One region of the Castellaniella sp. GW247-6E4 genome, then DNA from elsewhere that is predicted to be linked to it. Evidence: predicted binding sites of a transcription regulator. Region 1 holds the regulator's gene; the other holds the start of a gene.
What was found. The regulator NrdR, encoded in region 1, represses ribonucleotide reductase genes. The targets are predictions, from matches to a motif close to CACNANATNTNGTG.
Positions count from the first base shown of each region.

Region 2: a site for NrdR is predicted at 6,709-6,722, ahead of ABS761_RS02565 (ribonucleoside triphosphate reductase). Genes of this name have one in related genera too.

Region 1 is NZ_JBELOI010000012.1:92,203-102,833, reverse strand. It holds gene ABS761_RS14540 (quinone oxidoreductase family protein) at 1-431, shown strand, start outside; gene ABS761_RS14535 (hemerythrin domain-containing protein) at 463-999, opposite strand; gene ABS761_RS14530 (low affinity iron permease family protein) at 1,070-1,483, shown strand; tRNA gene ABS761_RS14525 (tRNA-Ser) at 1,505-1,595, opposite strand; gene ABS761_RS14520 (riboflavin synthase) at 1,705-2,328, opposite strand; gene ribD (bifunctional diaminohydroxyphosphoribosylaminopyrimidine deaminase/5-amino-6-(5-phosphoribosylamino)uracil reductase RibD) at 2,371-3,504, opposite strand; gene nrdR (transcriptional regulator NrdR) at 3,512-3,979, opposite strand; gene glyA (serine hydroxymethyltransferase) at 4,015-5,259, opposite strand; gene ABS761_RS14500 (YbhB/YbcL family Raf kinase inhibitor-like protein) at 5,378-6,010, opposite strand; gene tyrS (tyrosine--tRNA ligase) at 6,041-7,267, opposite strand; gene ABS761_RS14490 (M23 family metallopeptidase) at 7,457-8,800, shown strand; gene ABS761_RS14485 (anhydro-N-acetylmuramic acid kinase) at 8,829-9,926, shown strand; gene erpA (iron-sulfur cluster insertion protein ErpA) at 9,988-10,353, opposite strand; gene ABS761_RS14475 (DUF6776 family protein) at 10,350-10,631, opposite strand, start outside.
Region 2 is NZ_JBELOI010000001.1:541,396-552,026, forward strand. It holds gene ABS761_RS02540 (sarcosine oxidase subunit delta) at 2-277, shown strand; gene ABS761_RS02545 (sarcosine oxidase subunit alpha family protein) at 274-3,273, shown strand; gene ABS761_RS02550 (sarcosine oxidase subunit gamma) at 3,263-3,850, shown strand; gene ABS761_RS02555 (anaerobic ribonucleoside-triphosphate reductase activating protein) at 3,916-4,665, opposite strand; gene nrdD (anaerobic ribonucleoside-triphosphate reductase) at 4,672-4,851, opposite strand; gene ABS761_RS02565 (ribonucleoside triphosphate reductase) at 4,901-6,667, opposite strand; gene ABS761_RS02570 (DUF2249 domain-containing protein) at 6,921-7,160, opposite strand; gene ABS761_RS02575 (homogentisate 1,2-dioxygenase) at 7,284-8,414, opposite strand; gene ABS761_RS02580 (IclR family transcriptional regulator) at 8,639-9,373, shown strand; gene ABS761_RS02585 (oxidoreductase-like domain-containing protein) at 9,386-9,580, opposite strand; gene ABS761_RS02590 (class II glutamine amidotransferase) at 9,577-10,407, opposite strand; gene ABS761_RS02595 (cytochrome P450) at 10,568-10,631, opposite strand, start outside.

The DNA.
Region 1 (10,631 bases):
TGAGCGGGCAAGGCGTCCAGATTGCCTACGACTCCATTGGCCGCGCGACCGTCGATCTGTCACTGGCCGCACTGGCCCGGTTCGGCCTGCTGGTCAGTTATGGCTGGGCCTCGGGCGAGGTCGACCCGGTTCCGCTTGCGCGCCTGCGCCAGATGGGGTCGCTGTTCGTGACGCGGCCCACCATCGGCGACTACACGGCCAGCCGCGACGACCTGGAGGCGGGCGCCCAACGGGTTTTCGACGCGCTGCAAAAAGGCGTGATCCATGCGCGAATCCACGCCGCCCTGCCCTTGAGCAGGGCCGGCGAGGCGCACCGGATGATCGAAAGCCGGGCGACCCAGGGGTCGGTCATTTTGACGACGGGGGATCGTAGTCATGCAGGCAGAGGGGGGATTTGCGCACCGGGCGGCCGCGCCAGCGCGCCGGGTTAGCTTGCCTGGCCGCTTACGCCAATGGAATCGTTTAAGCGTGCGCGGTAGCGGCCAGTATGGCCTCCTTGGTTTCCTTCATAGGCGCTTCTAGATCCCGTAGGTCAATGTCTTTCTTTACCACCTTGGGGAACAATTCATCCTCTTCTTCGGTGATGTGGTGGTTGGTATATTCTCCGAGTACTGTGAAGTGTGCGTCAAACATTTCATCAGTAGGTTTCATCGTTTGAAGTTGGGCTATGAGATCCTTTGCGCTGGCATGTTCCACCTTCGCTTCGTTGAGCAGGCTACCAAACTCTTTGGGGTCCGCCTCCCGCAGCAAAGGATAAAAATGCTGTTCCTCGATCTCAGTGTGCGCCGTTAGTGCTGCACAGGCCCGTTGGGCGATCTGCTTCTTTTGAGCGTCATCTTTAGCGGACTCAAATTCCTTGAACAGCTTTTGCGCTTCGCGATGATCATCGATCAACATGCCCAGCACACTTCGCTGCGCTGTAGGAACGTGCGTTTTATTCATAGCCATTATTCTTCTCCCTGAAAAAGGCGTGCCGTAACCAGCAGTCTGTTTCAGCAAGCGCCGTACCCGCCTGCGTCGGCATGCAATTTGCCACTATCAGAGGAATTTCATCCACGAGAGAAAAATCATGCAAGAACAATTTCGAAAATGTGCCGAGATCGCCTCCAAGGCTGCGGGGTCGCCCTGGGGATTCTGTATAGCGGTAACGCTTGTTTTGGCGTGGGCAGTGTCGGGGCCCATTTTTGAATACTCTGATACGTGGCAGCTGGTCATCAATACGTGCACCACGATAGTGACATTTATGATGGTATTCCTGATCCAGAATGCTCAAAACAGAGACTCGCTGACCCTGCAGTTGAAACTGGATGAGTTGCTATGTGCAGTGCGAGGCGCCCGCGTGGGAATGATCGATTTGGATCAACTGACAGAGGCGGATCTGGCTACGCTGCGCAGAAATTTTCAACAGCTGGCGCACGCAAAGGAGGGCTCGAAAGAACCAGTCGAAAGAAACGAAAACCCCACGGCAGGCAACGCGCCGTGAATCTGCAGCAGCGGGGAATTCTGGCGGACAGAGGGGGATTCGAACCCCCGATACGCTATTCACGTATACACGCTTTCCAGGCGTGCGCCTTCAACCACTCGGCCACCTGTCCTGATTCGGCCGCAGGACGCAAATCCCGGATGGATCCGAGGGGCCTGGGCGAAAGTCCGCCATTTTAGCAGATCGCCGCCCCCCATGTCCGGCGCGGTTCGGCCGCCGCTTCAGCCGGGCACACCCCCGGCACCCACCATGCGTTCGACGTAGCGCGCCAGCATGTCGACCTCGATGTTGACCGGCGAGCCGACGTCCAGGTGGCGCAAGGTGGTGACCTCGACGGTGTGGGGGATCAGGTTGATGTAGGCCTCGGTGCCTTCCTCCTGGTCGACCACGCGATTGACGGTGAGGCTGACGCCGTTGACCGCCAGCGAGCCCTTGTAGGCGAGGTACTTGGACAGGTGCGCGGGGACGATGACCCGCAAGTCGAAGGATTCGCCCACGGCCTCCATGCAGGTCACCTGCCCCACGCCGTCGACGTGGCCCGACACCAGGTGGCCGTCCAGGGAATCGCCCAGGCGCATCGCGTGTTCGAGGTTGACCTCGCCCGGGCGGTCCAGGCCGCAGGTGCGATCCAGGCTTTCGCGCGAGATGTCGACCTCGAAGGCGCCCTCGTGCACTGCCACCACCGTCATGCAGGCGCCCTGGACGGCGATCGAATCCCCCAGCCGTGTGCGGTCCAGCGGCAGGCCGCCGGCCTCGATGCGGGCGCGCACGCCGGCCTCGGGCGCCTCGCCCAGCGGGCGCACCTCGGTAATGCGGCCCACGGCCGCCACAATTCCAGTAAACATGGTGATTCCGTCAAAAGAATGAATGGCGGACGCGCCGGGCCCTCAGGCCTCGAGCACCGCGCACAATGCCTGCCAACGCGCCTGATCGCGCAAGCGCAGGCGCATGTCCCGACCCAACTGTACCGCATCCACGAACTCGTAGCGGGGCGCCTCGGACAAGTCGTCGAACGCACCGGAATTCCCCGCCAGGCCATGCCCGGCCCCCAGCACGCGCGGCGCCACGTAGGCGATCCATTCGTCCACCCAGCCGCCGGCCACCAGCGCGTCGTTGAGGCGTGCGCCCGCCTCGACGTGCACCTCGTTGATCTCGTGTGCGCCCAGCCAGTCCATGAGGGCGCCGAGGTCCAGTCCGCCGGCGGCGTCCTGCGGCAGGCGGATCACGCGCGCGTTGCGCCGGGACAGCCGATCGATCTTGGCCGCGTCCGGGCGCGCCGTGAAGATCCACACGGGGTCGCCGTTGAACAGGTTGGCATCCTCGGCGATCCGGAAGTCCGTATCCAGGACCGCACGCACTGGCTGCCGGGTGGTGGCGACCACGCGTACATTCATGATCGGGTTGTCGGCCATCACGGTGCCGATGCCGGTCAGGATCAGGCAGGCGCGGGCGCGCCAGCGGTGCCCGTCGGCACGCGCCTCCTCGCCGGTGATCCACTGGGACCAGCCGTTGGGCAGGGCCGTGCGGCCATCCAACGATCCGGCGGTCTTGAGCCACACCCAGGGTCGGCCCCGCGTCATGCGGGCGACGAAACCCGGGTTGAGCGCCAGCGCATCGGATGCGCACAGGCCCATGTCGACCTGGATGCCCGCCCGCCGCAGGCGGGCCGCCCCCTGACCGGCGACCTTGGGGTTGGGGTCGCCCATCGCGGCGACCACGCGCACGATGCCGGCCGCCACGAGGGCATCCGCGCAAGGCGGCGTACGGCCGAAATGGCTGCAGGGCTCGAGCGTGACGTAAGCGGTGGCGCCGCGGACGTCGATCCCCTGGCTGGCCGCCTCGTGCAAGGCGTCGACCTCGGCATGGCGTCCGCCGGCGTGCCGGGTATAGCCCTCGGCCAGCCAGCGGCCGTCGCGCACCAGCACGCAGCCCACGCGCGGATTGGGGGTGCTGATGTCCAGCGAGCCCTCGGCCACGGCCAGGGCGCGGCGCATCCAACGATGATCCTGGGGCGAAAACACGGCGGCCTCAGTCTTCGGGGTCCGGCGAGGACTGGAACTCGTCGATGGTCCGCACGAATTCCTGGATGTCCTCGAAACTGCGGTAGACCGAGGCAAAGCGCACGTAGGCCACTTGGTCGAGCTGCCGCAGTTCCGCCATGACCAGCTCGCCGATGTGGCCCGAGGGCACCTCGCGGCGTCCGCTGGCCATCAGCCGATCCTGGATGCGGGCGACCGCGGCATCGACTTCGGCCGTGCTGACCGGCCGCTTGCGCAGGGCCAGCCCCATGCTGGCGCGCAGCTTGGACACATCGAACTCGCTGCGGGTGCCGTTGCGCTTGACCACCGCCGGCATCATGAGGTCGACGCGTTCGTAGGTGGTGAACCGCCGGTCACAGGCCGTGCAGCGACGCCGGCGCCTGATCGTGTCGCCTTCCTCGGAGACCCGCGAGTCGATGACCTGCGTGTCGAAGCTGCTGCAGAACGGACACTTCATAAGCATGCGGGCGCCCAAGGCGCCCGTGGTGGTGGTTAGCGGTAGACCGGCAGCCGGGTCGTGAGCGCATGGACGCGTTCACGCACACTGGCGATGTTGGCCTCGTCGTGCGGATTGTCGAGCACGTCGGCGATCAGGTTGGCGGTGAGTTCGGCCTCGGCCTCCTTGAAGCCCCGGGTGGTCATGGCCGGCGTCCCCACGCGGATGCCGCTGGTGACGAAGGGCTTTTCCGGGTCGTTCGGGATGGCGTTCTTGTTGACCGTGATGTGCGCCTGGCCCAGGACGGCCTCGGCTTCCTTGCCGGTGATGCCCTTGGCGCGCAAGTCGACCAGCATGACGTGGCTTTCGGTGCGCCCGGACACGATGCGCAGGCCGCGCGCGACCAGGCCGTCGGCCAGCACGCGCGCGTTGGCGGCGACTTGTGCGGCATAGGCCTTGAACTCGGGGCTGAGGGCCTCCTGGAAGGCCACCGCCTTGGCGGCGATGACGTGCATCAGGGGGCCGCCCTGGATCCCGGGGAAGATCGACGAATTGATGGCCTTTTCGTATTCGGCCTTCATCATGATGACGCCGCCGCGCGGGCCGCGCAGGGACTTGTGCGTGGTGGAGGTCACGAAGTCGGCGTGCGGCACCGGGTTGGGGTAGACGCCGCCGGCCACCAGGCCCGCGTAGTGGGCGATGTCCACCATGAACAGGGCGCCGTTGTCGTGCGCGATGCGCGCCATGCGCTCGAAGTCGATGCGCAGGGCATAGGCCGAGGCGCCGCCGACGATGAGCTTGGGCTTGTGCTGGCGCGCCAGCGCCTCGAGCTGGTCGTAGTCCAGGACCTCGTTGGCATCCAGGCCGTAGGAGATGAAATTGTAGAGCTTGCCCGAGGCGTTCACAGGCGAGCCGTGGGTCAGGTGGCCGCCCTCGGCAAGGCTCATGCCCAGGACCGTATCGCCGGGCTTGAGCACCGCCATGTACACGCCCTGGTTGGCCTGCGAGCCGGAATTGGGCTGCACGTTGGCCGCCTCGGCGCCGAAGATCGCCTTCAGGCGGTCGATGGCGAGCTGTTCGACCACGTCCACGTATTCACAACCGCCGTAGTAGCGCTTGCCCGGATAGCCTTCGGCGTACTTGTTGGTGAGCTGCGTGCCCTGGGCCTGCATGACGGCGGGGCTGGCATAGTTTTCGGAGGCGATCAGCTCGATGTGCTGTTCCTGGCGCAGGTTTTCCTGCTGGATGGCAGCCCAGAGGTCGGGATCCACCTGATCGAGTGTGCGGGAGCGGTCAAACATGAAGGTTCCTAGAGAATGGACGGGCGATCGAATGGACTATTCTATCGTGAACCCCCGGCGTCGTGCCCCGCGGCCGGCGCCCGCGCGGGCGCCGGTGGCGCATGCGGGATGCAATCGGCTACAAGGCGTGCAACCGGGGGTTGAGGGTGTAGGTGCCGGTGATCGAGGCCTGGGCCAGGATGTGGCCCTGCATCGCCTCAATCGCCTGCTGGCCGGTAAAGCGCCCCTCGACGCCCAGTTCCGCGACGTCCAGCGCGTAAACGGTGAACACGTAGCGGTGCACCAGGGCGTCGTTCCAGGGCGGGCAGGGCCCGTCATAGCCGAAATAGTCCCCGCTCATGTCGCGGTCGGCGGCAAACCACTGCGTATAGTCGTTGACGCCCTGGCGGGTGCCGTCCAGGGCCAGCGGCCCGGCCTTGCCGCGCGGCGTGATGCCGCTGGAATAATCGCCGGCCGCGATCGAGCGGATCTCGGCGGCGATGTCGACCAGCACCCAATGGTAGAAATCGACCCGCGGCAGGTCGGCCGGAACCTCGCGGCCTTCCTGGTTGACGTCATCGGGCTTGCTGGGCACGTCCGGGTCGCAGCACACCACGGCGAACGAGCGCACGCCGTCTGGCACCTCGGACCACGCCAGATGCGGATTGACGTTGCCCGCCAGCGTCACGTGGGATTCGGGGTCGATACGCGCAAACGCATTGTGCTCGGGGATTACGCCCTGGTCGGGAAAGGAATCGCTGTGCAGTTTCATGGTGCCTCCCGTGGTTCGATGGCCGGCGTGTCAGGTGAGGATCACCCGCGCGAACTTGCGTTTGCCGACCTGCATCACATAAGTCCCTGGCGGCAATTGCAGGGATTTGTCGGAAATCCGGTCGCCATCGACGCGCACCCCGCCCTGCTCGACGTTGCGCTGGGCCTCCGAGGCCGATGCCGCCAGGCCGGCCTCGCGCAGCACCTTGAGTATGCCCATGGGCGCGCCGCCCACGGCGACCTCGGGCAGGTTCTCGGGAATCGCGCCGTCCCGGAACCGGGCGTTGAAGCCCTCCAGGGCGCGTTCGGCCTCGCGCGCGCTGTGAAAGCGTGCGACCAGTTCCTGCGCCAGCATGACCTTGGCGTCGCGCGGATTGCGCCCGGCGACGACCTCGGCCTGCAGCGCGCCGATGTCCTCGAGCGAGCGGAAGGACAGCAGCTCATAGTAGCGCCACATCAGCGTGTCGGAAATCGACATGAGCTTGCCGAACATGGAATCCGGCGTCTCGGTGACGCCGATGTAGTTGCCCTTGGACTTGGACATCTTTTCGACGCCGTCGGTGCCCTCGAGCAGCGGCATGGTCAGGATGCACTGCGGCTCGATGCCGTATTCCTTTTGCAGCTCGCGGCCCACCAGAAGATTGAATTTCTGGTCGGTGCCGCCGAGCTCGAGGTCGGCGCGCAAGGCCACCGAGTCATAGCCCTGCAGCAGCGGATACAGGAACTCGTGCACCGAAATCGGGATGCCGCCCTTGTAGCGCTTGGTGAAATCGTCGCGCTCCATCATGCGGGCCACCGTATAGCGCGAGGCCAGCTGGATCAGCCCCCGGGTGCCGAGCTTGTCGCACCATTCCGAGTTGTAGCGGATCTCGGTGCGCGCCGGATCCAGCACCAGGCTGGCCTGCGCGTAGTAGGTCTTGGCGTTTTCCTGGATCTGCTCGGGCGTGAGCGGCGGCCGGGTGGCGTTGCGTCCGCTGGGATCGCCGATCAGCGCGGTGAAATCCCCGATCAGGAAGATCACGGTATGGCCGAGATCCTGGAGCTGGCGCATCTTGTTGAGCACCACGGTGTGACCCAAGTGGATGTCCGGGGCCGTCGGGTCCAAGCCGAGCTTGATGCGCAGGGGCACGCCCGTTGCGCGGCTGCGCGCGAGTTTGACGGCAAATTCCGAGGCGACGAGGAGCTCGTCGCATCCCCGCTGGACGACGCGCAGGTCGGCGTCCGTCTGGAGGTCGGCGGGGGCGGGAGGGGACGACATGATATACGCTTTTACAGAGAAAATGAAAAAATGCTCGAAAATTCGCGGTCAATGCGCTAGCATAACGTGCCATCGCAGCTTCTGTACAACAATTCGACGCCTAACCAGGCGGCCCGGGGCCTCATATTATCAGAGCCCATCGTGACGCCGCCGCGGACGGGCGCATCCTGGAACGCACATCCACCGTCCATGACGTCTCAAGACCCTCAACAACGCCGCCAGCACGTCACCCGAAGCCTGCTCTTCGCCGCCGGCGGCCTCTTCCTCACCGCGGCCGCGATCGCGGTCGTCAAGCCCTCCACCCCGCCCGAGCCCATCTACCAGGCGCGCCAGACCCTGGACCTGCGCCCGCTCGCCGAGCCTGGCGCAGGCGACGAAACGGCGCCCTTCATTGCCCAGACCCGCATCCGGTCCGGCGATACGGTCGCGGCGCTGCTGCAGCGCCTGGGCATCGACGAGGGCGGCCTGCTGCCCTTCCTGGTCCAGCACAAGGGCGCCCGATCGATCTACAAGCTCTACCCGGGCCGTCTGGTACGGGCGGCGCTGGATGAGCAGGGCTCGCTGGTGTGGCTGCGCTACGTGCACACCCCCGGCACCCGGGACGACAGCGGCTACGTATCGCGCTGGCTCGAGGTGCGCCCCGACAGTCAGGGCGGATTCCGGGCCGAAGAGCGCTCGGCACCGGCGCAGACTCAGTTGCGCATCGCCGAAGGCGACATCAACAGCTCGCTGTTCGGCGCCGCCGACGAGGCCGACATTCCGGACGCCATCACCCTGGACATGGTCGAAATTCTCGGCAGTCGGATCGACTTCCTCAAGGACCTGCGCAAGGGCGACCGCTTCCGCATCGTGTACGACGCCTATATGCACGACGGCGTCGAGGTCGGCTCGGGACGCATTCGCGCCCTTGAATTCATCAATCGCGGCAAGACCTACAGCGCCGTCTGGTTCAAAGGGGCCGGAGGCAGAGGCGGCTACTACGATTTCGACGGCGCCAGCCTCAAGGGCGCATTCCTGCGCACGGCCATCAAGTTCACCCGCATCAGCTCACGCTTCGGGATGCGCATGCATCCCGTCCACAAGCGTTGGGCGGGTCACAAGGGGGTGGACTACGCGGCACCCGCCGGCACGCCGATCCATGCGACAGCCGACGGCACGGTCCAGTTCATCGGCCGGCAAAACGGCTACGGCAACGTCATCATCCTCAAGAATTTCGGCCAGTACTCGACCTTGTATGCGCACCAGAGCCGCTTTGCCAAGGGCCTTAAAAAGGGCGACCGCATCCAGCAAGGCCAATTGATCGGCTATGTCGGCTCGACGGGCTGGGCCACCGGCCCGCACCTGCATTACGAATTCCGCATCAACAACCGCCCGGTCGATCCGCTGGCGATCGATCTGCCGGTGGCGCGCACGCTCGAGGCCGCCGACCGCAAGGCCTTCGCTGCAGTGGCGGCGCAATTCCGCAGCCACATCGACTTCCTGGCCCGCATGCAGGAAGCGCTGGACGAGCCCCCGCAAGTCGCGCAGCGCTAGCGCCGGTTACATCGACGGTCCGGCCGCCATGCCCACCGAACACTATATTGGCCTGATGTCGGGCACCAGCACCGATGGCGTGGACGGAGTGCTTGCCGAATTCGAAGGCGCCGCCATCCAGATCGCCGCAGCGGCGAGCCTGCCGCTGCCCGCCGAGCTGCGCCGCGACCTGCTCGCCCTGAACGCCACGGGACTCGACGAACTCGCGCGCGCCGCGCGGGCGGCAAACGGGCTGGCCGACTGCTACGCGCAGATCGTCGAACGGCTGCTGGCCGAATCCGGCCTTGCACCCGCCGGGGTGCGCGCCATCGGTGCCCACGGCCAGACCGTGCGCCATGCTCCCGAGGCGGGCTATACCCTGCAGATCAATGCGCCCGCGCGGCTGGCCGAACGGACCGGCATCGCAGTGGTGGCGGACTTTCGCAGCCGGGACGTCGCGGCGGGCGGCCAGGGGGCGCCGCTGGTGCCGGCCTTTCATGCCGCCTGGTTCGGCGATCGGCCGGGCCGCGCCATCCTCAACCTGGGCGGCATCGCCAACGTCACGCTACTCGGCGAACCGGTGCGCGGCTTCGATACCGGCCCGGCCAATATGCTGATGGACGCCTGGGCGCAGCGCCACCTGGGGCAACCCTATGATCGGGATGGCACGTGGGCGGCGAGCGGCCATTGCCACGCAGGCCTGCTGGCGCGCCTGCGCGGCGAGCCCTGGTTCAGCCTGGCGCCACCGAAATCGACGGGCCGCGACCTGTTCAGCCCCGACTGGCTGCGGGCGCACCTGGAGGCCACTCCGGGGACGAAACAACTGGCGCCGGAGGACGTGCAAGCCACTTTGCTGATGCTCTCGGTCGTGACCATCGCCGAGGCCATCGACCGGCATGCCCCGGATACGCACGAGGTCCTGGCTTGCGGCGGAGGGGCCCTGAACACGGCGCTGATGACGGCCCTGGACCAGGCCCTGCCCTGTCGGCTGGCCAGCACCGCAGAGCACGGCATGCCGGTCCAGTCAGTCGAGGCACTGGCCTTCGCCTGGCTCGCGCGCGCGCACATCCACGGGCATCCCGCCTGCCTGCCGGCGGTGACTGGTGCGCGGCATGCGACGATTGCCGGGTGCCTCTATCCCGCCTGAATGAACGACAGAGGGCCACCCTCGCCGAGCGAGGGGTGGTATCCCCCAGAAGGCAGGGAAATCAGGGCGCGAACGACGACCCGCAGCCGCAGGTGGTGTTGGCGTTGGGGTTGCGGATCACGAACTGGGAACCCTCGAGGTCGTCCTTGTAGTCAATCTCGGAGCCCGCCAGATACTGGAAGCTCATGGGGTCGACCAGCAACCGTACCCCTTCGCGCTCGATCGTGGTGTCATCGTCGTTGACCTCCTCGTCGAAGGTGAACCCGTACTGGAACCCCGAGCAGCCGCCGCCCTGCACGAACACGCGCAGCTTCAGGTCCGGATTGCCCTCCTCAGCCAGCAATTCGCGGACCTTGGATACCGCGGCGTCGGTGAACAAGAGGGGAACGGGGGGGGCTTCGAAATCTACGTGCTCAATCATGCTCATGGGGTGACTCCTGGGGCGCTGCCCTCGGGGGCGGCGTCCACGATGGTGGCGTCCCGCGTGGCGCGGATCACCCCGTCCTCGAGAACCTCGAGGTTGACGGAGCGGATCGCGACGCCAGGTGGCAGACGCAGAACGCCGGTGCTGCGTTGGAACTGCTCGAAAACCAGGCTGAACGGATCGGCGCCCACGCCGGGCGCGGCGATCTCGCTCGGCGGCGCGGCCACGGCCGTCGCCGCCGACAACTCTATTTTAACGGGATTACCGTCCTTCAGGGCGTC
Region 2 (10,631 bases), on a different contig from region 1:
CATGCTGCAGATCAAATGCCCCTGGTGCGGCGAGCGCGCCGAAAGCGAATTCAGCTATGGCGGCGAGGCCGACATCGCCCGACCCGTGGACAACGCGTCGATGGACGACCGGCAGTGGGGCGACTATGTGTTCATGCGTCGCAATACCTTTGGGCTGTTCCGTGAGCAGTGGGTGCATACCCATGGCTGCCGCCGTTGGTTCATCGCCGAGCGCGACACCAGGACCTATGACTTCCAGGGCTACGAAACCTTTGCCGGCACCAAGGAGACGATATGAGCCAGATCAGCCGTCTGTCCGAGGGAGGGCGCATTCAGCGCGGCATCCCCTTGAACTTCACCTTCAACGGCAAGGCCTACACCGGATTCCAGGGGGACACCCTGGCGGCGGCCCTGCTGGCCAACGGCGTGCATTTCGTCGCCCGCAGTTTTAAGTACCATCGCCCGCGCGGCATCATGACGGCCGGCGTCGAGGAGCCCAACGCGCTGGTGCAACTGGAGCGCGGCCCCTACACCGTGCCCAATGCGCGCGCCACCGAGGTGGAGCTTTATGAGGGCCTGGTCGCCGCCAGTGTGAATGCCAAGCCGGATATCGAACGTGATCGCATGGCGATCATGCAGCGTTTCGCGCGCTTCATTCCCGCGGGTTTCTACTATAAGACCTTCATGTGGCCACGGAGCTGGTGGAGCAAATACGAGGAACGCATCCGCGATGCCGCCGGACTGGGGACGGTTCCCGAGGTCCCCGACCCGGACCGCTATGAAAAGCGCTACGCGCACTGCGATGTGCTGGTGATCGGCGCGGGCCCGGCCGGGCTGGCGGCGGCTTGCGCCGCGGGCCGCACGGGCGCCCGGGTGATCCTGGTCGATGATGACGCCGAGGCGGGCGGCAGCCTGCTGGGCGATCTGGAGCAGATCGATGGCCGGCCCGCCAACGAGTGGGTGGCCGAGCGCGTGGCCGAGTTGCGGGACTTGCCGCAGGTGCGGGTGCTGCAGCGCACGACCGCCTTCGGTTACCAGGACCATAATCTGGTCACGGCCTGCCAACGGCTGCATGATCATCTGCCGGTCGACCGTCGCAGCGGGGTGCGTGAACGGGTCTGGAAGATTCGCGCCCGCCATGTCGTGCTGGCGACCGGCGCCCACGAACGGCCCATGGTGTTCGGCAACAACGACATTCCCGGTGTGATGCTGGCCGGAGCCGTGTCCACCTACATCAACCGCTTTGGCGTGCCGCCGGGGCGCCGCGCCGTCGTGTTCGCCAATCACGATGGCGCCTATCAGTGCGCGATCGACCTCAAGCGCCATGGCGCCGAGGTGACGGTCATCGATCCGCGCGTGCTCAGCCACGGGACACTGCCCGAGGAGGCCGCGAGTCTGGGGATCCGGGTGATCCATCAGGCGGTGGTCGTCGAGGCCAAGGGCGGCACGCATGTCACGAGCGTCCGGCTGCGCGGGCATGGGGCCCGACTGCTCGAGGCGGTGGATGTGCTGCCTTGCGACCTGCTGGCCATGTCCGGTGGATGGAATCCAGTGGTGCACCTGTATGCGCAATCCCGGGGCCGCCCCCGCTGGTGCGACGACCGGGCGTGCTTTGTGCCGGATGCGGCGGCGCAGCCGCAAAGCAGCGCGGGCGCCGCCAATGGGGATTTCAGCCTGCAGTCCGCACTGGACGGCGGCGCGCGGGCGGGCCTGCGCGCCGCGCAAGGCGCGGTCGGGGCGCAGCCCGTCGACCTGCCCGCCTGGTCGGCCCGTTCGCTCGAGGAGTCGCCTCTGCTGCCGCTGTGGTCGGTCGGCAAGGGAGAGCAAGCCAACCGGGGCCCCAAGCAGTTCATCGATTATCAGAACGATGTGTCCGTGTCCGACATCTACCTGGCGGTTCGCGAAGGCTACCAATCAGTGGAGCACGTCAAACGCTACACGGCGATGGGTTTCGGCACCGATCAGGGCAAGCTGGGCAACATCAACGGGATGGCGGTGCTGGCCGAGGTGCTGAAGCAAAGCATCCCCGAAACGGGCACCACCACGTTCCGGCCGAATTACACGCCGGTCAGCTTCGGCGCCATCGCCGGGCGTGAATTGGGCGACTATTTCGATCCGATCCGCAAGACCTGCCTATATGACTGGAACGTGGCCCAGGGCGCCTTGTTCGAGGACGTTGGCAACTGGAAGCGCGCCCACTACTACCCGAAACCAGGCGAGGACATGCATGCCGCGGTGCAGCGCGAGTGTCTGGCGGTGCGCCATGCCGTCGGGATACTGGACTACAGCACCTTGGGCAAGATCGATGTGCGCGGTCCGGACGCCGTCGAGTTCCTCAATCGCCTCTACGTCAATTCCTGGACCAAGCTGCAGCCGGGGCGCTGCCGCTACGGCCTGCTGCTGGATGAGAACGGCATGGTCATGGACGATGGCGTCAGCATCCGCCTGTCCGAGGATCATTTCATCATGACGACCACCACCGGCGGCGCGGCACGCGTCATGAGCTGGATGGAGCGCTGGCTGCAGACCGAATGGCCGGATTTTCGCGTCTACCTGACTTCGATCACGGACCAGTATTCCGTGGCAACGGTCGCCGGGCCGCAGGCGCGCAAGGTGTTGAGCGCGGTGTGCAAGGACATCGACTTCGGCAATGAGGCCTTCCCCTTCATGAGTTTCAAGGAAGGCACGATAGACGGCGTCTTTGCCCGGATTTTGCGGGTCAGCTTCTCGGGCGAGCTGTCCTACGAGATTTACACCCCGGCCGATAGCGGCCGCCGCGTGGTCGATCTGCTGATGTCGGCGGGGGCGCCCTACGGCATCACCCCCTACGGGACGGAAGCCATGCACGTGCTGCGCGGCGAGAAAGGCTACATCATCGTCGGCCAGGAGACGGACGGCTCGGTTTCGCCGCTGGATCTTGGCATGGGTGGCATGGTGGCCAAGACCAAGGACTGCCTGGGCAAGCGCTCGCTCACGCGCAGCGACACCCAGGGGCCGGGCCGCAAGCAACTGGTCGGGCTGCTGGCCCGCGATCCCCAGTGCGTCCTGCCCGAGGGGGGGCAGATTCTGCTGAGCGAAACGCACGCGCCGCTGGCGCCGATGTTCGGTCATGTGACCTCCAGCTACATGAGTCCGGCCCTGGGGCGTTCGATCGCCATGGCCTTGCTCAAGGACGGTCAGTCCAGGATGGACCAGGACGTGATCGTCGCCACGGCCGATGGCCAGTTCATGCCCGCTCGTGTCTGCGGCACGGTGTTCTACGACCCCGAAGGAGCACGTCAAAATGTCGACTGAAATTGAAACTCCGCTGGTTGGCCTGCACGCCCGCCACGGCCTGCCCCTGGCGTATCGGGTCTCGGATGCGGCCGAACTGACCGAGCAGCTCGGCGTTGCGCTGGCCAATCTGCGCCTGGATCCGGCCTCGCAGCCCATGCGGGATGCCGTGCGCGCCAGCCTGGGCCTGGATTTGCCGCTGCGGCCCAACACGGTCACGCAGGCGGGGGGTATGACGGCTTTGTGGCTGGCCCCCGACGAATGGCTGCTGCGCGCCGACGCGTCGGGTGAAACCACGCTGGCGGCGCGAGTCGAGCAGGCGCTGACGGGCCATTGGTTTGCCGTGACGGATCAGACCAGCGGCTATTCCGTCTTGCAGGTGCGGGGCCCGGAGGCTGCCAACGTCCTCAATGCCGGGTGTCCCCTGGATCTGCATCCGCGTGCCCTGACTCTGGGACAGTGCGCCCAGTCGCACTTCTTCAAGGCCGACATGCTGCTGCGGCCCCTGGGGGATCGGGGCGATGCCTGGGAACTGATCGTGCGGCGCAGCTTCGCCGATTCCACCGCGCGCATGCTAATGGATGCCATGCGGGAATAAGCCAGGCACCGGGGAGTCCCTGCGGATTCCCCGATGCCTGGCGGATCCGAGCCGCTTGCGGTTTCTCAGCCGCGCCTCAATTCAAAGCTTTCGAATAAGGCGGCCAACGCATCCCGCGCCGCGTCGCCCGGCCAATCCCGCAGAGAACGTCCATGGGCGTTCAGCGTGTCGTCCGCACAGCCCTGCGGGCGAAAGACCTGGACCGCGTAGTGCCGCACGCCCAGGCCGGCCAGCTCGTGGCCCAGGGCCAGCAACTCGTCGGCGCCGATCAGATCGGGATGCGCCGTGGTACGGCATTCGAAGTTCACCCCGCTGTCCAGTACGGCCCGCAGGCTGTCGCGGGCCGGCCGGCCGCTGCCGGCCACCCGCGTCACGCGCTCGTAGGCTGAAAAGCCGGCCTTGATGTCCAGTCCCACCCAGTCGATGTCCGGCAGGACCTGCGCCAGCCGGCGCGGGTGCGTGCCGCCCGTGTGCAGGCCGATGCGATAGCCCAGCGCCCGCACTTGGTGGATGGCCGGGCCGAGGCCCGGATCCATGGTGGGTTCCCCACCGCTGAACACCACGCCGTCGATCAGGCCGACACGGCGTTCGAGCAGGGCCAGGACTTCGCCCCATTCCAGGGGGCTGCCGGGGGTGCGGGGCTGCAGGTGCGGATTGTGGCAATAGCCGCAGCGCCAGGGGCAGCCCTGGATGAAGACCACGGCCGACAGCAGGCCGGGAAAGTCCGTCGCCGTGAAGGGCACGAGCCCGCCGACCTTGAGGTGCGCCTCGCCGCGCCCCGGCGCGATGCGCGGGGCGGTGGTACGCAGACCCACGCGGCCTTAGGCCGCCCGGCGCGCGGGCGCCTGGCTGTCGCGGCGCTCTACGAAGTAGCGGCGTTCGTGGAATTCGCCCTTTTTCCCGATGTTGAAGGATGACATGGGGCGGTGGTAGCCCATGACGCGGGTCCAGATTTCGCAGGGCTGGCGTTCGTCGGCGCGCAGGGTGATGGTATGTGTCATGGTGAATGCTCCTTGGTCTGGGGTGATGGATGGGCTTTGCGAGCCCGGTTCAGGCGAGGGCGCCCGTATCCTGGGCGGTCGGTCCGCCAGGGATTTCCCGCTGCTTGCGGGCGATGAGCTCGTCATCGCAATGCGGGCAGAATTCGTGCTTGCCGGGCAGGTAGCCGTGCCGCGGGCAGATCGAGAACGTCGGCGTAACGGTGAGGTAGGGGAGTGAAAAGCGGCCCAGGGCACGCCGCACCAGCGTACGGCATGCCTGCGCCGAGGACAGCGGCTCGGTCATGTACAAGTGCAGCACGGTGCCGCCGGTGTACTTGCGCTGCAGCTCGTCCTGGCGCTCCAGGGCCTCGAAGGGGTCGTCGGTGAAGCCCACCGGCAGTTGCGAGGAATTGGTGTAGTAGGGCATGTCGGCGGTGCCGGCCTGCAGTATGCCGGGGTGGCGCTTGCGGTCTTCCTTGGCGAAGCGATAGGTCGTGCCCTCGGCGGGGGTCGCCTCGAGGTTGTACATGTGGCCGGTCTGCTCCTGAAATTCGACCATGCGCGCGCGCACGTGGTCCAGCAGGCGCACGGCGAAGGCGTGGCCCCAGGGCGTGGTCAGGTCGTGTTCATCGGCGGTGAAGTTGCGGATCATCTCGTTGATGCCGTTGACCCCCAGGGTCGAGAAATGATTGCGCAGGGTGCCCAGGTAGCGGCGGGTATAGGGAAACAGGCCCTTGTCCATGTACTGCTGAATGACGCGGCGCTTGATCTCGAGGCTGTCGCGCCCCAGCGCCAGCAGTTCGTCCAGACGCGCGTACAGGGCCGCCTCGTCACCCCGGTGCCGATGGCCCAGGCGCGCGCAGTTGATCGTGACCACCCCCAGCGATCCGGTCTGCTCGGCCGAGCCGAACAGGCCGTTGCCGCGCTTGAGCAGCTCGCGCAGGTCGAGTTGCAGCCGGCAGCACATGGAGCGGATCATGTTGGGTTTGAGTTCCGAATTGATGAAGTTCTGGAAGTACGGCAAGCCGTACTTGGCCGTCATCTGGAACAGGCGTTCGGCATTGGGGCTGTGCCAGTCGAAATCGGGGGTGATGTTGTAGGTGGGGATGGGAAAGGTGAAGGCTCGACCCTTGGCGTCGCCCGCCATCATGACCTCGATGTAGGCGCGGTTGATCATGTCCATCTCGGCCTGTAGCTCGCCGTAGGAAAAGGGCATCTCCTCGCCACCGATGAGTGGCGTCTGGTCGCGCAGATCCTCGGGGCAGGTCCAGTCGAAGGTCAGGTTGGTGAATGGTGTCTGGGTGCCCCAGCGCGAAGGCACGTTCAGGTTGTGGATCATTTCCTGGATGCACTGGCGCACCTGCGCGTCGTCCATCGCGTCCTTGCGGATGAAGGGCGCCATATAGGTGTCAAACGAGCTGAAGGCCTGCGCGCCGGCCCATTCGTTTTGCAGCGTGCCGAGGAAATTGACGATCTGGCCGACGGCACTGGACAGGTGGCGCGGGGGGGCGGAGTCGATCTTGCCGGGCACGCCGTTAAGGCCCTCGGCGAGCAGGGTGCGCAGCGACCAGCCGGCGCAATAGCCCGAGAGCATGTCAAGGTCGTGGATGTGCAGATCGGCCTGCCGGTGAGCCTGGCCGATGGCCTCGGGATAGACGTGGCTGAGCCAGTAATTGGCGATCATTTTGCCCGAGGTGTTGAGAATCAGGCCGCCCAGGGAATAGCCCTGATTGGCATTGGCGTTGACGCGCCAGTCCTGCCGCTCGAGGTACTCATCGACCGAGTGAATGACGTCGATGGCGGGTGCTGTGCGGCCGAATGATTGAAAATTGTTCATCAGGATGAAATACCATATGTTGTGTTTTTAATCATATTAAGCACAATATGTAGTATCTACAATCCACTGCAATCGCTTTTCATGGAAAGCTTGATCCAGGTTTGTTTTCGTGCGCGAGGCGGCGTCTGGCGCGTGCCGCAAGGGTGGGTGGATGGGCCGTATCAGCAGTGTCGGGGGCCAAAAAAAGCGCCCTCGATGAGGGCGCGATCACAGGGGCGCCTGGATGCCGGGAGGCGACGCCCGATGTGTCGGATCAGGCAAGAATCCGAAAATCGATCACGATCTCGCCCGGGTTGCGCGCGAGGTATTCGATCTGAATCTGTTCGCCGAAGTGGCCTTGCAGTTGCTGCAGCAGCGGTAGCGGGTCGTGGTCGTTGCAAAAGCGCATGGTCTCGCCCGGCTGCAGCGCCGACAGGGCGCCGAAGATCGCTGCGTGGCGGAACCGTTTGGCGACGCCGCGCGCGTCGAATGGGTAGGTGTTTTCGGCAAACATGGGGATGGAGTCAGAGGCCACGGCAGAGTTCCTTGGGCGGGGCAAGTTCATCGAGATTCCATTATAGGAACCGCCGCGCCGTCCGCCCCTGGGAACCCTATTGCCGGCAAGGTTGTCGCGACCTTATTCCATCCACGAGTTCATGTAGTCGAGATTCTTGACGCCGGTGGGCAGTTCGTCGAGCTCGAGCGGGAAGCGCGAGTCGATCATGACGGCCACCTCGTCGGTGTATTTGCGCTCGCCCTTGTTGTTGGCCGCCGCCGCTGCGAAGGCCTTGGGGTGCGGACCGTGGTGAAAGCCCGAGGGGTGGAGGGTGAACATGCCGGGGCCGATGTTGTCGCGGCTGAAGAAGTTGCCCGCGTGGTAGAAGATCGACTCGTCGAACTCGTCGTTGTTGTGGAAGAACGGGACCTTGAGCGCGCCGGGATCGCTCTCGATGGGGCGCGGGGCAAAGGTGCAGACGATGATGGTGTTCGACAGAAAAGTCGCATGGGCTGTGGGCGGCAGGTGATAGCGGTCGGACAGCAGCTCGCGGATGTCGCGCCAGTTGAGCTTGACCGGGCAACAGTCGCCATGCCAGCCGACGGCATCGAGAAAGTTATAGGGAAAGGTGACCGTGGTGATCTGGTTGCGGCGTTTGGCGCGCACGCGCGTCTCGAATTCACCTTGCTGAGCCTTGAAGGCCTCGTCGATCTTGGGCGTGTCGAGCACCGCCAGGTCGAACTGGGCGTGGCGGCCGACGATGCCGCGATCGGGCAACTGGAAGGAATCCTCGGTGGCCTCTATGGTGAGGACCTCGGCCGGGTTTGCTGGCTCGAGGCGCCAGCTCGTGCCTCGCGGGATCATCAAGTAGTCGCCCTCGCGATAGCTCATGTGGCCGTAGTCGCAGAAGAACTCGCCATCGCCCCGGTGAAAGAACAGAATCATGTCGCCATCGCCGTTGCGGGCGAGATCGGGCATGGCCTCGCTGAACTTCCAGAAGCACACCTGGGTATTGGCATTGTGCATGAAGCGGCGGGCCTTCCAGGGGCAGGGCGCGCTGTCTTCGAGCTTGTTCAGATCCAGCAGAGTGAGTTCCAGCGGGCCTTCCCATTTGGTCCAGGCCGTGGGTTTATGGGCATGCAGGATGTGGCTGGCGGGCCCGAAGAAGCCGCTGCGGCCGTGCTCGCGCTCGTACAGGCCGTCGGGGATGTCGCAGTGCGCTTGGCGGGTGTGGATACCTTCGGCTTTAGGGAAGGTAATGGGGGTCTTCATGGATGGGTCTCCGGTCTGGAAGGGCAGGGGGGGGCTGCGGTTTTGTTATGATTTACATAACAATGTTATTAATATAGTAACGATAACGTGGCATTTGATCAGCGTCAAGCCTAGGTTTTTCCCGGAGGGCGCACCGTACCTCAGGATCCCGCCCGCGGCCCTGCGATTACAATCCCTGCGGAAGGCGCCGAATGGTCCGGCGCGGGCGATGATGGGAGTCCCGGATGGCGCAGGATGAGAACGGCGAAGGCAGCAAGGGCGTGCAGTCCGTCGAGGTGGGCCTCGAGTTGTTTCGCGTGCTGGCGACGGCTGACGGCCCGATCGGCCTGTCGGATCTCGCACGCCTGGCCGGCATGCATCGCGCCAAGGCGCATCGCTACCTGGCCAGCCTTGTGCGGGCCGGCTGGGTGGCCCAGGACCCGGGCTCTGGACACTACGGCCTGGGCCCGACGATCCGCGATCTGGCCCTGTCGTGGCTCAGCCGCCAGGATCCTTTGCAATGGGCCATGGCCGAGGCGCGGGACCTCGCCCTCGATCTCGGGGAAACCTGCTTCGTGGCCGTCTGGGGCAGCGGCGGGGCCACTGCGATCCGGGTCAGCCAGCCACCCCGCAGCGTATCGATCAGCGTGGGCGAGGGCGCCTTGTTCGATCCGCGCTCATCGGCCACCGGACGGGTGTTCGACGCCTGGCGCGAGTCCGCGACGCCGGCGCTGCCCGAGGCCCTGCGCACCCGGATTCGCCGCGAGGGCATGGCTTGCGTCGAGGGTGATTACGTCGCGGGGATCAATGGCCTGTCCGTGCCGGTGTTCGACGCCCGGGGCGAGATCGTGCTCGCATTGACCCTCGTCGGGCCGGCCTCCTCACTGGAGGCGCGCACCGACACCACGCAGGCGTTGGCCTTGCGGGCGGCCGCAAGGCGGGTGTCGATGGGGTTGGGCTGGCAGGACGCGGCGCAATGAGCGCCTCGGGCCTTAGGGCGAATCGGCTGCGGGTTTGGCCGCGCCGGTAGGGCGGTGGCGCTCTTCCCAGACCTTGATGGCTTGCTCCCAAGCCCGTTTTTCCTCGATGTAGGTGTCGAAGACGCAAGGCTCGCAGCCATTGCCGCAGCAATCGTTGAGGTCGGGCTCCTCGGGCTCCAGCGGGCGTGGATCGGCGTCCGGGGTCATGCGCAGGCCAGATTGTCGAAATTGCTGCGCTGCACGTCCTCGGGGATGGAAATCAACGCCTCCGCGCTTGGCTGGCCCTCTGCGAACATGATGAGGCGACCGGGCTCGAAAGCGCTCCAGGTTTCGTTGTCCGTCAGGGGCTTGGTGGCGATGACCGACACGCAGTCGCCTTGGGCATTGGTCCGCGAGAAGTCCATGGACATGTCCGTGTCCACCAGATGGGCGGCCCGAAAGGGCCAGGCTCGGGTGATGTAGTGCAGCGTGGTCGAGCAATGCGCCAGCATGCAGCGCCCGTTGGACATCAGGAAATTGAAGACCCCGTGGGTGGCCAGCCTCTGGGTCATGTCCGAGACGGCTGCGAACAACTCGTCGTCCGCCGGCTCGGTTTGTCCGAAGCGCGTGCGCAAGCCGTCCATCATGTAGCAGAAGGCGCGCTCGCTGTCGGTCTGGCCGACGGGCAGGTGATGGCCGCCCAGCGCGGGCTCGAAGTCCTTGAGGTCGCCGTTGTGCGCGAACAGCCAGTGGCGTCCCCAGAGTTCCCGCACGAAAGGGTGGCAGTTTTCGAGTTCGGTGGCGCCCTGAGTGGCCTTGCGGATGTGGGCGATGACATTGCGCGACTTGATGGGATAGCGCTTGATGAGGTCCGCGACCGGCGAGCGGCAGCAGGGGGCGTTGTCGATGAAGCTGCGGCAGCCCTTGTTCTCGTAGAAGGCGATGCCGAAGCCGTCGGCGTGGTGGTCGGTCTGGCCGCCGCGGGCCGCGAAGCCCGTAAATGAAAACGTAATGTCGGTGGGCGTGGCGCAATTCATGCCCAAAAGCTGACACATGGCGAGCAGATCCCGGAATATCGGATGAGGGCGCCGGTGGGCGCCCTTTGATGCTTGAATTGTAGACCTCGCCGCGCGGTCTTGCATGGCCGCGCTTCTCGGGGCGACCCAAAGGCGGGGATTTCGTTGCGCCGCGCGCACGGTGGTGGCCATGCGGGATTCAGCGCCTGATGCGCAACCGGGCCTCGCGGTAGCCCCCGGCCGGATAGACCGAGGGGATGGGT